DNA from 2 places in the Actimicrobium sp. CCC2.4 genome. Region 1 is predicted to be linked to the other one. Evidence: predicted binding sites of a transcription regulator. Region 1 holds the regulator's gene; the other holds the start of a gene.
The links. Region 1 encodes NrdR, which represses ribonucleotide reductase genes. Its sites were predicted from a motif close to CACNANATNTNGTG; they were not measured.
Positions count from the first base shown of each region.

Region 2: a site for NrdR is predicted at 1,700-1,713, ahead of RHM62_RS04570 (ribonucleoside-diphosphate reductase subunit alpha). Genes of this name have one in related genera too.

Region 1 covers NZ_CP133777.1:3,896,148-3,900,666, forward strand. The annotation lists rRNA gene RHM62_RS17930 (16S ribosomal RNA) at 1-1,467, opposite strand, end outside; gene nrdR (transcriptional regulator NrdR) at 1,986-2,459, opposite strand; gene glyA (serine hydroxymethyltransferase) at 2,553-3,797, opposite strand; ZMP/ZTP riboswitch at 3,894-4,004, opposite strand; gene RHM62_RS17945 (SDR family NAD(P)-dependent oxidoreductase) at 4,130-4,519, shown strand, end outside.
Region 2 covers NZ_CP133777.1:960,068-964,586, forward strand. The annotation lists gene RHM62_RS04560 (sigma-54 dependent transcriptional regulator) at 1-1,000, shown strand, start outside; gene ampD (1,6-anhydro-N-acetylmuramyl-L-alanine amidase AmpD) at 987-1,622, shown strand; gene RHM62_RS04570 (ribonucleoside-diphosphate reductase subunit alpha) at 1,880-4,519, shown strand, end outside.

The sequences.
Region 1 (4,519 bases):
TCCCACCGTGGTAAGCGCCCTCCTTGCGGTTAAGCTACCTACTTCTGGTGAAACCCGCTCCCATGGTGTGACGGGCGGTGTGTACAAGACCCGGGAACGTATTCACCGCGACATGCTGATCCGCGATTACTAGCGATTCCAACTTCATGCAGTCGAGTTGCAGACTACAATCCGGACTACGATACACTTTCTGGGATTAGCTCCCCCTCGCGGGTTGGCGGCCCTCTGTATGTACCATTGTATGACGTGTGAAGCCCTACCCATAAGGGCCATGAGGACTTGACGTCATCCCCACCTTCCTCCGGTTTGTCACCGGCAGTCTCATTAGAGTGCCCTTTCGTAGCAACTAATGACAAGGGTTGCGCTCGTTGCGGGACTTAACCCAACATCTCACGACACGAGCTGACGACAGCCATGCAGCACCTGTGTACTGGTTCTCTTGCGAGCACACTCTGATCTCTCAAAGCTTCCAGCCATGTCAAGGGTAGGTAAGGTTTTTCGCGTTGCATCGAATTAATCCACATCATCCACCGCTTGTGCGGGTCCCCGTCAATTCCTTTGAGTTTTAATCTTGCGACCGTACTCCCCAGGCGGTCTACTTCACGCGTTAGCTGCGTTACCAAGTCAATTAAGACCCGACAACTAGTAGACATCGTTTAGGGCGTGGACTACCAGGGTATCTAATCCTGTTTGCTCCCCACGCTTTCGTGCATGAGCGTCAGTGTTATCCCAGGGGGCTGCCTTCGCCATCGGTATTCCTCCACATCTCTACGCATTTCACTGCTACACGTGGAATTCTACCCCCCTCTGACACACTCTAGCCATGCAGTCACAAATGCAGTTCCCAGGTTGAGCCCGGGCATTTCACATCTGTCTTACATAACCGCCTGCGCACGCTTTACGCCCAGTAATTCCGATTAACGCTTGCACCCTACGTATTACCGCGGCTGCTGGCACGTAGTTAGCCGGTGCTTATTCTTCGGGTACCGTCATTAGCCCACCGTATTAAGATGAACCGTTTCTTCCCCGACAAAAGAGCTTTACAACCCGAAGGCCTTCTTCACTCACGCGGCATTGCTGGATCAGGGTTGCCCCCATTGTCCAAAATTCCCCACTGCTGCCTCCCGTAGGAGTCTGGACCGTGTCTCAGTTCCAGTGTGGCTGGTCGTCCTCTCAGACCAGCTACTGATCGTCGCCTTGGTAGGCTTTTACCCTACCAACTAGCTAATCAGATATCGGCCGCTCCACGAGCATGAGGTCCTTGCGGATCCCCCACTTTCATCCGTAGATCGTATGCGGTATTAGCGCAACTTTCGCTGCGTTATCCCCCACTCCAGGGCACGTTCCGATATATTACTCACCCGTTCGCCACTCGCCACCAGGGTTGCCCCCGTGCTGCCGTTCGACTTGCATGTGTAAGGCATGCCGCCAGCGTTCAATCTGAGCCAGGATCAAACTCTTCAGTTTAATCTCTGTGTTTTATGTCCTCTCGGACATGGTCATCGCTGACCGGTCGCTCACTCAAAATACTGACAGGATCAATCTTTCAATCTTTCCTATATTTCTTCGTGAGCACTTGCTTATATGTAAAGACTCCGTAGCAACCTAAGTCACCACAGTGCACTTCCACCAAGTGCCCACACTTATCAACTGTTAATTGTTAAAGAACTTACCGCACCATCCACAACACTTCGATTACCCTCACCGACCGTGCCGTCTTGTGTGCTGCTGACAAAGCGTTTTGTTTGTCTGCTGCAGAGAAACAAGATTATGCTGCTTTGCGATGTTGGCGTCAACCTTTTCGTTGGCGCGTTCTGCTTTTAATTTCCAGCAAAACCCCAGTTCCGTCGCCTTCTTGCGCTAACGTCGCTGCCACATCACTTGCCGCAATCAACTTCCGAACCCCTGCCATTCCCGCCTTTCGACGGGAGCCGAACTATATCAAATTCTCGTCGGAGCTGGCAAGGCATTGATATGAATAATAGTCACGACTTTGGGTCTGCCTTGCGCTCATGCGCGACTTCCGCGATCGCTGCCTGGAACTCAGCCACGTCTTCGAAGCTTTTGTAGACCGACGCAAATCGTATGTAGGCGATTTTATCTAGGCTTTTCAGCTCATACATCACCAATTCGCCAATGTGACCGGATGTAATTTCCCGCTCTCCACTAGTTCGAATTTTTTCTTCGATACAGTGGACCGCAGCATCAACTGCTGCAGCCGGCACTGGGCGCTTTCGCAGCGCCAACATCAAACTGCTTCGCAACTTGATTGAATCGAACTCTGTACGGCTTCCGCTTTTTTTGACAATAGCAGGCATTACCAGCTCAATACGTTCGAAGGTAATGAAGCGCTTTTCGCACTTGACGCAACGGCGACGACGGCGAATTGCATCACCTAACTCTGACACGCGCGTATCAAGCACCTGCGTGTCGTCATGCTGACAGAATGGGCATTTCATTCGACAATTACCATCCGTTGAAAACTACAAGAACACATGAAGCGGGCTTTATTATTCTTGATGCCAGGATGCTTCCTGGCATCATTCATTACTTCAACCGTAGACAGGGAATGCGCTGGTCAACTGCTGCACTGCGACCTTAACCCGTTCTATGGTCGCGGCGTCGTGAGGATTATCCAGCACATCAGCAATAAGATGCCCCACTTTAATCGCCTCGATCTCGGTAAAACCACGCGTTGTCATCGCAGGGCTACCGAGACGAATCCCGGATGTCACGAATGGCTTTTCCGGATCATTTGGAATCGCATTCTTGTTGCAGGTCATGTGCGCGGAGCCGAGGATCGCTTCTGCCTCCTTGCCGGTAATTTTCTTTGAGCGCAAATCCACCAGCATGACGTGCGATTCAGTCCGTCCGGACACAATACGCAAGCCACGTTCGATCAGTGTCTTTGCCAATGCGTCGGCATTCTTGATCACTTGCTGCTGATACGTTTTGAATTCCGGCTCCAATGCCTCCTTGAACGCGACCGCTTTTCCGGCGATCACATGCATCAACGGTCCACCCTGAATACCTGGGAAGATTGCCGAGTTGATCATTTTTTCGAATTCGGCTTTCATCAAAATGATCCCACCGCGCGGGCCACGCAATGACTTGTGCGTTGTCGACGTCACAAAATCCGCGTGTGGAACAGGGTTTGGATAAACGCCGGCAGCAATCAGCCCGGAGTAATGCGCCATATCCACAAGGAAATAGGCGCCCACTTCTTTGGCTATTTTTGCAAACCGTTCAAAGTCAATACGCAGCGAATAGGCAGATGCACCGGCAATAATCAGTTTTGGCTTATGTTCGCGTGCCAATGCTTCCATGGCTTCGTAATCAATTTCTTCGGCCGCATTGAGACCATATGAAACGACGCTGAACCATTTCCCGGACATGTTCAGTGGCATACCGTGCGTCAAGTGACCGCCTTCTGCCAGCGACATCCCCATGATGGTGTCGCCCGGTTTCAATACCGCAAAGAAGACCGCCTGATTAGCTTGCGATCCGGAGTTCGGCTGCACATTGGCGGCTTCCGCGCCATACAACGCCTTGAGCCGGTTAATCGCCAATGTTTCTGCCATGTCGACGAATTCGCAACCGCCGTAATAGCGCTTGCCGGGATAGCCCTCTGCGTATTTATTAGTTAGCTGCGACCCTTGCGCTTCCATCACAGCAGGTGACGTGTAGTTTTCTGACGCAATCAACTCGATGTGATCTTGCTGACGCGCGGTCTCCAGCTGCATGGCAGCCCATAATTCCGGATCAGTTTTGGCAATGGTTTGGTTTTTATCGAACATGACATACTCCAATTGATGAACGTGCAATTTAACATTGCATGAGTCAACTGAGGGCCAATAGAAGATGACGGGCAGCCTCAGTCGTGCGTTCCATTTTTGGGCTGCCCAGGCGAACGGCTGATGAAAAACTCACGTTCCCCGGTGGTATCCACCTTATCGCTCGCCTCTGTATTAGAAGCCAACTTTTCGCCAGTCACGTGAGTAGAAATGGTACGAAATTGTAAGTGAACCTGCCGGTTTCAGCAAGGCACCTCAGAATCGGGTCCGAAGCGTGCAAAGGATTCAGCTACAATTTTGGTCTTTCTTCAATGGCACGACTAAAAGGAAACTCCATGATCGTTTTAATTACGGGTGCTACATCAGGTTTTGGTGCAGAAATGGCGCGCAAATTCGTCGCCCACGGCCACCGTGTCATCGCCACCGGCCGCCGTCGCGACCGCCTTGACGAACTCAAGATTGAACTCGGTGCCAGCGTACTTGCCGTAGAGATGGACGTGACCGACAAGGAAACAATCACAGCCGCCCTCGCGGGACTGCCGCAAGAGTGGCGCGACATCGATGTTCTCATCAACAATGCCGGCCTGGCATTGGGCGTTGAGCCCGCCCAGCAAGCCTCTCTCGACGATTGGGAGACCATGATAGAGACCAATTGCAAGGGCTTGGTCACCATGACCCGTTTGATGTTGCCCGATATGGTCAAGCGCGGCAGCGGGACCATTATC
Region 2 (4,519 bases), 1.2 Mb from region 1:
TGGTACCGTGCCGCTGTTGCGTCTGGCCGGCGAGTCGGTGGCGATGCGCGACGTGCGCGCCCAGATCGTGCGCCTGGCGCGCAGCATGGCACCGGTGGCCATTACCGGCGAGTCGGGTAGCGGCAAGGAACTGGCCGCGCGCGATATCCACAGTCAGAGCGCGCGTGCCGGCAAGCCCTTTGTGGCCGTCAATTGCGGAGCGATTCCGGAAGCCTTGATGGAAGCCGAATTCTTTGGCTATCGCAAAGGGGCGTTCACCGGCGCAGTCGAAGACCGCGACGGGTTTTTCCAGGCGGCCAGCGGTGGCACCTTGCTGCTCGATGAAGTCGCTGATCTGCCGCTGGCGATGCAGGTCAAGCTGTTGCGGGCGATTCAGGAGCGGCGTGTGCGCAAGGTCGGCGCGACGGCCGAAGAACCGGTTGATGTGCGCCTCATCAGCGCCACCCATCAGGACCTGGCCGCTTGGGTCGAGCAGGGCAAGTTCCGGCAGGATCTGTATTACCGCCTCAATGTGATCGAGTTGCGCCTGCCGCCGCTGCGCGAGCGGCTCGATGATGTCGGCATGCTGTCCGACGTGATCCTGATGCGGCTGGCGGGAACCGATGCGCTCACGCTGCTGTCGGCCGACGCGCTGGCGGCATTGCGCGCTTGCGCCTTCCCGGGCAACGTGCGCGAACTCGAAAACATCCTCGAGCGGGCGCTGGCCTTTGCCAGCGATGGCGTCATCGAAGTTGCCGACCTGGCGCTGCGTCAGCCGCTGCCGGCGGCACTGCCCGCGCAAGCTCCAGAGCCCGCCGTGGTCGCGGCTGCGTCAGTGCCGCCCGATACCGCGCTGCCGGAGTCGCTGCCCGACCATCTCGACGAGGTCGAACGGCAGATCATCCGTAGCGCGCTGGCGCGCACCCGGTTCAACCGGACCCAGGCCGCCGAGTTGCTGGGCATCAGTTTCCGGCAACTGCGCTACCGGATGCAGCGGCTCGATATCCATGAACCCGAATAAACCGGACGACGTGTACCTGCACATCGACGCCGATGGCTGGTGCGCGCAAGCGCAGCAACTGCGCTCGCCCAATTGCGACGTGCGCGCCGACGGTATCGCCATCGACCTGCTGGTGATCCACAACATCAGCTTGCCGCCGGGGCAGTATGGCGGCCCGTACATCGCGCAGCTGTTCACCAACACGCTGGACTGCGATGCCCATCCCTACTTTGACCAGCTGCGGGCGTTGCGCGTGTCCAGCCATTTCGTGATCCGTCGCGATGGCGGTTTGCAGCAGTTCGTCTCGACCTTGCAGCGCGCCTGGCATGCCGGGGTTTCGCAGTTCGGTGAGCGGCAACGCTGCAATGATTTTTCGATCGGCATCGAGCTCGAGGGCAGCGATACCGAGCCGTTTGCTGATGCTCAGTACACCTGCTTGAGCCAGCTCAGCGGCGCGCTGCAACAGGCCCATCCGCTGCTGGCCGTGACCGGTCACGAGCACATTGCACCCGGTCGCAAAACCGATCCCGGCGCGTGTTTCGACTGGCTGCGCTATCGCACGCTATGGGCTGCCGATGTGCCACCCGGCGCACACAACGCGCTGCCGGCGTTTGTCACGGTCGCGCAAAAAACGCAACCATAAAATCTCTGCTTTTCTACAATTTAAATATTGCAGCATCTGTTCTAGCGAACTAGAATTAGTGCAAATCACGAAGGCGCAACTAGATCTAGTTAAATAGCTTGGTTAGCATCGTGATTTTCTCTTTTGGTCGCGCAGTCGCGCTGACGCGATGTCGTCAGCGAGTGCGGTAGAAAAACCAGGAGCCTCCGCGGCCAGGGAGGTCATCTAACTTCTGGCGGCAGTGTGTTTGCCGCCCGACATCACGATAAAGGTATCGCATGTCATCTTCCTCGAACAACGCCGCCAATAGCGCCAGCAATACCACCAAGTCCCGCTTCGAATTCAGCGCTGCTGCCAACGCGCCAAGCGCGCCGCAACAGCAAGCGGCCCTGGCCGACTACCGCATCCTGCGTCGCAATGGTGCCGTCGTCGCCTTCGAACCATCGAAAATTTCAATCGCTGTTTCCAAGGCTTTCCTCGCCGTCAATGGCGGTCAGGGTGCCGCCTCGGCGCGCGTGCGCGAACTGGTCGAACAGCTCACCGCTACCGTCGTTGCCGCACTGGTGCGTCGCCAGCCAGCCGGTGGCACCTTCCACATCGAAGATATCCAGGATCAGGTCGAACTGGCACTGATGCGCTCAGGCGAACATGACGTCGCCCGCGCTTACGTGCTGTACCGCGCCAAGCGCATGGAAGAGCGCGCACTGCTGCAAGCTGCGCGTCCGGCGGCCGCCTCGGTACAACTGCATGTGACCGAAGACGGCCAGCGCCGCCTGCTCGACATGCAGCAAGTCCATAACCTGATCAATGCGGCCTGTATCGGTCTCGAAAAGCACGTCGATGCCAATGCCATCTTCGCCGAGACCGTCAAGAACCTGTACGACGGCGTGCCGGTCGAAGAGCTGCACAAGTCAGCCATTCTGGCGGCGCGTGCGCTGATGGAAAAAGATCCTGCGTACACCACCGTCACCGCGCGCATCCTGATGCACGTGATCCGCAAGGAAGTCTTCGGCAAGGAAGTCGCGCAAGCCGATGCCCAAGCCCATTACCTCGAATATTTCCCGCAATTCATCCACAACGGTATCGCCGCCGAGCTGCTCGATGCGAAGCTGGCCGAGTTCGATCTGGATCGACTCGCTAAAGCGCTGGTGCCGGACCGCGATCTGCAATTCGGCTATATCGGCTTGCAGACGCTGTACGACCGCTACTTCCTGCACATCCGTGACATCCGCATCGAAATGCCGCAAGCGTTCTACATGCGCGTGGCGATGGGCCTGGCACTCAACGAAGCTAACCGTGAAGAGCGCGCGATCGAGTTTTACAACCTGCTGTCGAGCTTTGATTTCATGAGTTCGACGCCGACGCTGTTTAACTCCGGCACGCTGCGCTCGCAACTGTCATCGTGCTACCTGACGACGGTGGCCGATGATCTCGAAGGCATCTACGACGCCATCAAGGACAACGCACTGCTGGCCAAATACGCCGGCGGCCTGGGTAATGACTGGACGCCGGTACGTTCGCTCGGTGCCCACATCAAGGGTACCAACGGCAAGTCGCAAGGCGTGGTGCCGTTCCTGAAAGTGGTCAATGACACGGCCGTTGCGGTCAATCAGGGCGGCAAGCGCAAGGGCGCGGTTTGCGCCTACCTCGAAACCTGGCATATGGACATCGAGGAATTCCTCGACCTGCGCAAGAACACCGGCGACGATCGCCGCCGTACCCATGACATGAATACCGCCAACTGGATTCCCGACCTGTTCATGAAGCGCGTGATGGAAAAAGGTTCGTGGATGCTGTTCTCGCCAAGCGAAGTGCCGGACCTGCACGACAAGGTCGGGCGCGCTTTTGAAGCCGCGTACACCGGCTACGAAGCCGCAGCGGCGCGCGGCGAACTGCGCATGTTCAAGAAAGTCGAAGCGCTCGACCTGTGGCGCAAGATGCTGTCGATGCTGTTCGAGACCGGTCATCCGTGGATCACCTTCAAGGATCCGTGCAACATCCGTTCGCCGCAGCAGCATGTCGGCGTCGTGCACAGCTCGAACCTGTGTACCGAGATCACCTTGAACACCAATGAATCCGAAATCGCCGTCTGCAACCTCGGCTCGGTGAACCTGCCGGCGCACATGAAAGACGGCCAGCTCGATCACGTCAAACTGCAGAAGACCATCCGCATCGCGATGCGTATGCTCGACAACGTCATCGACATCAATTACTACGCCGTGCAAAAGGCGCGCGATTCGAACATGCGTCATCGTCCGGTCGGTCTCGGCATCATGGGTTTCCAGGATTGCCTGCACATCATGCGCGTGCCGTATGCGTCGGCCGACGCGGTGACTTTCGCCGACAAGTCGATGGAAGCGGTTTGCTATTACGCCTACACCGCGTCGACCGAACTGGCCGAAGAACGGGGTGCGTACAGTTCGTACAAAGGCTCGCTGTGGGATCGCGGCATTCTGCCGCAGGACTCGCTGAAACTGCTGATGGAAGAACGCGGCGGCTATCTTGAAACCGACCTGTCGGAAGCGATGGACTGGACCCCGCTGCGCGCGCGCATCAAGCAGTTCGGCATGCGTAATTCGAATTGCGTGGCGATCGCCCCGACAGCCACAATCTCGAACATCATCGGCGTGGCCGCTTGCATCGAACCGACCTACCAGAACCTGTACGTCAAGTCGAACCTGTCGGGTGAGTTCACCGAGATCAACGAATACCTTGTGCGCGATTTAAAAGCACGCGATCTATGGGATGAAGTGATGATCTCCGACCTCAAGTATTTCGATGGCAGCCTGGCCCGCATCGATCGCGTGCCGCAAGAACTGCGCGCCATTTACGCGACCGCATTCGAGATCGAACCATCGTGGCTGGTCGAGGCAGCATCGCGCCGGCAGAAGTGGATCGACCAGGCGCAGTCACTCAAT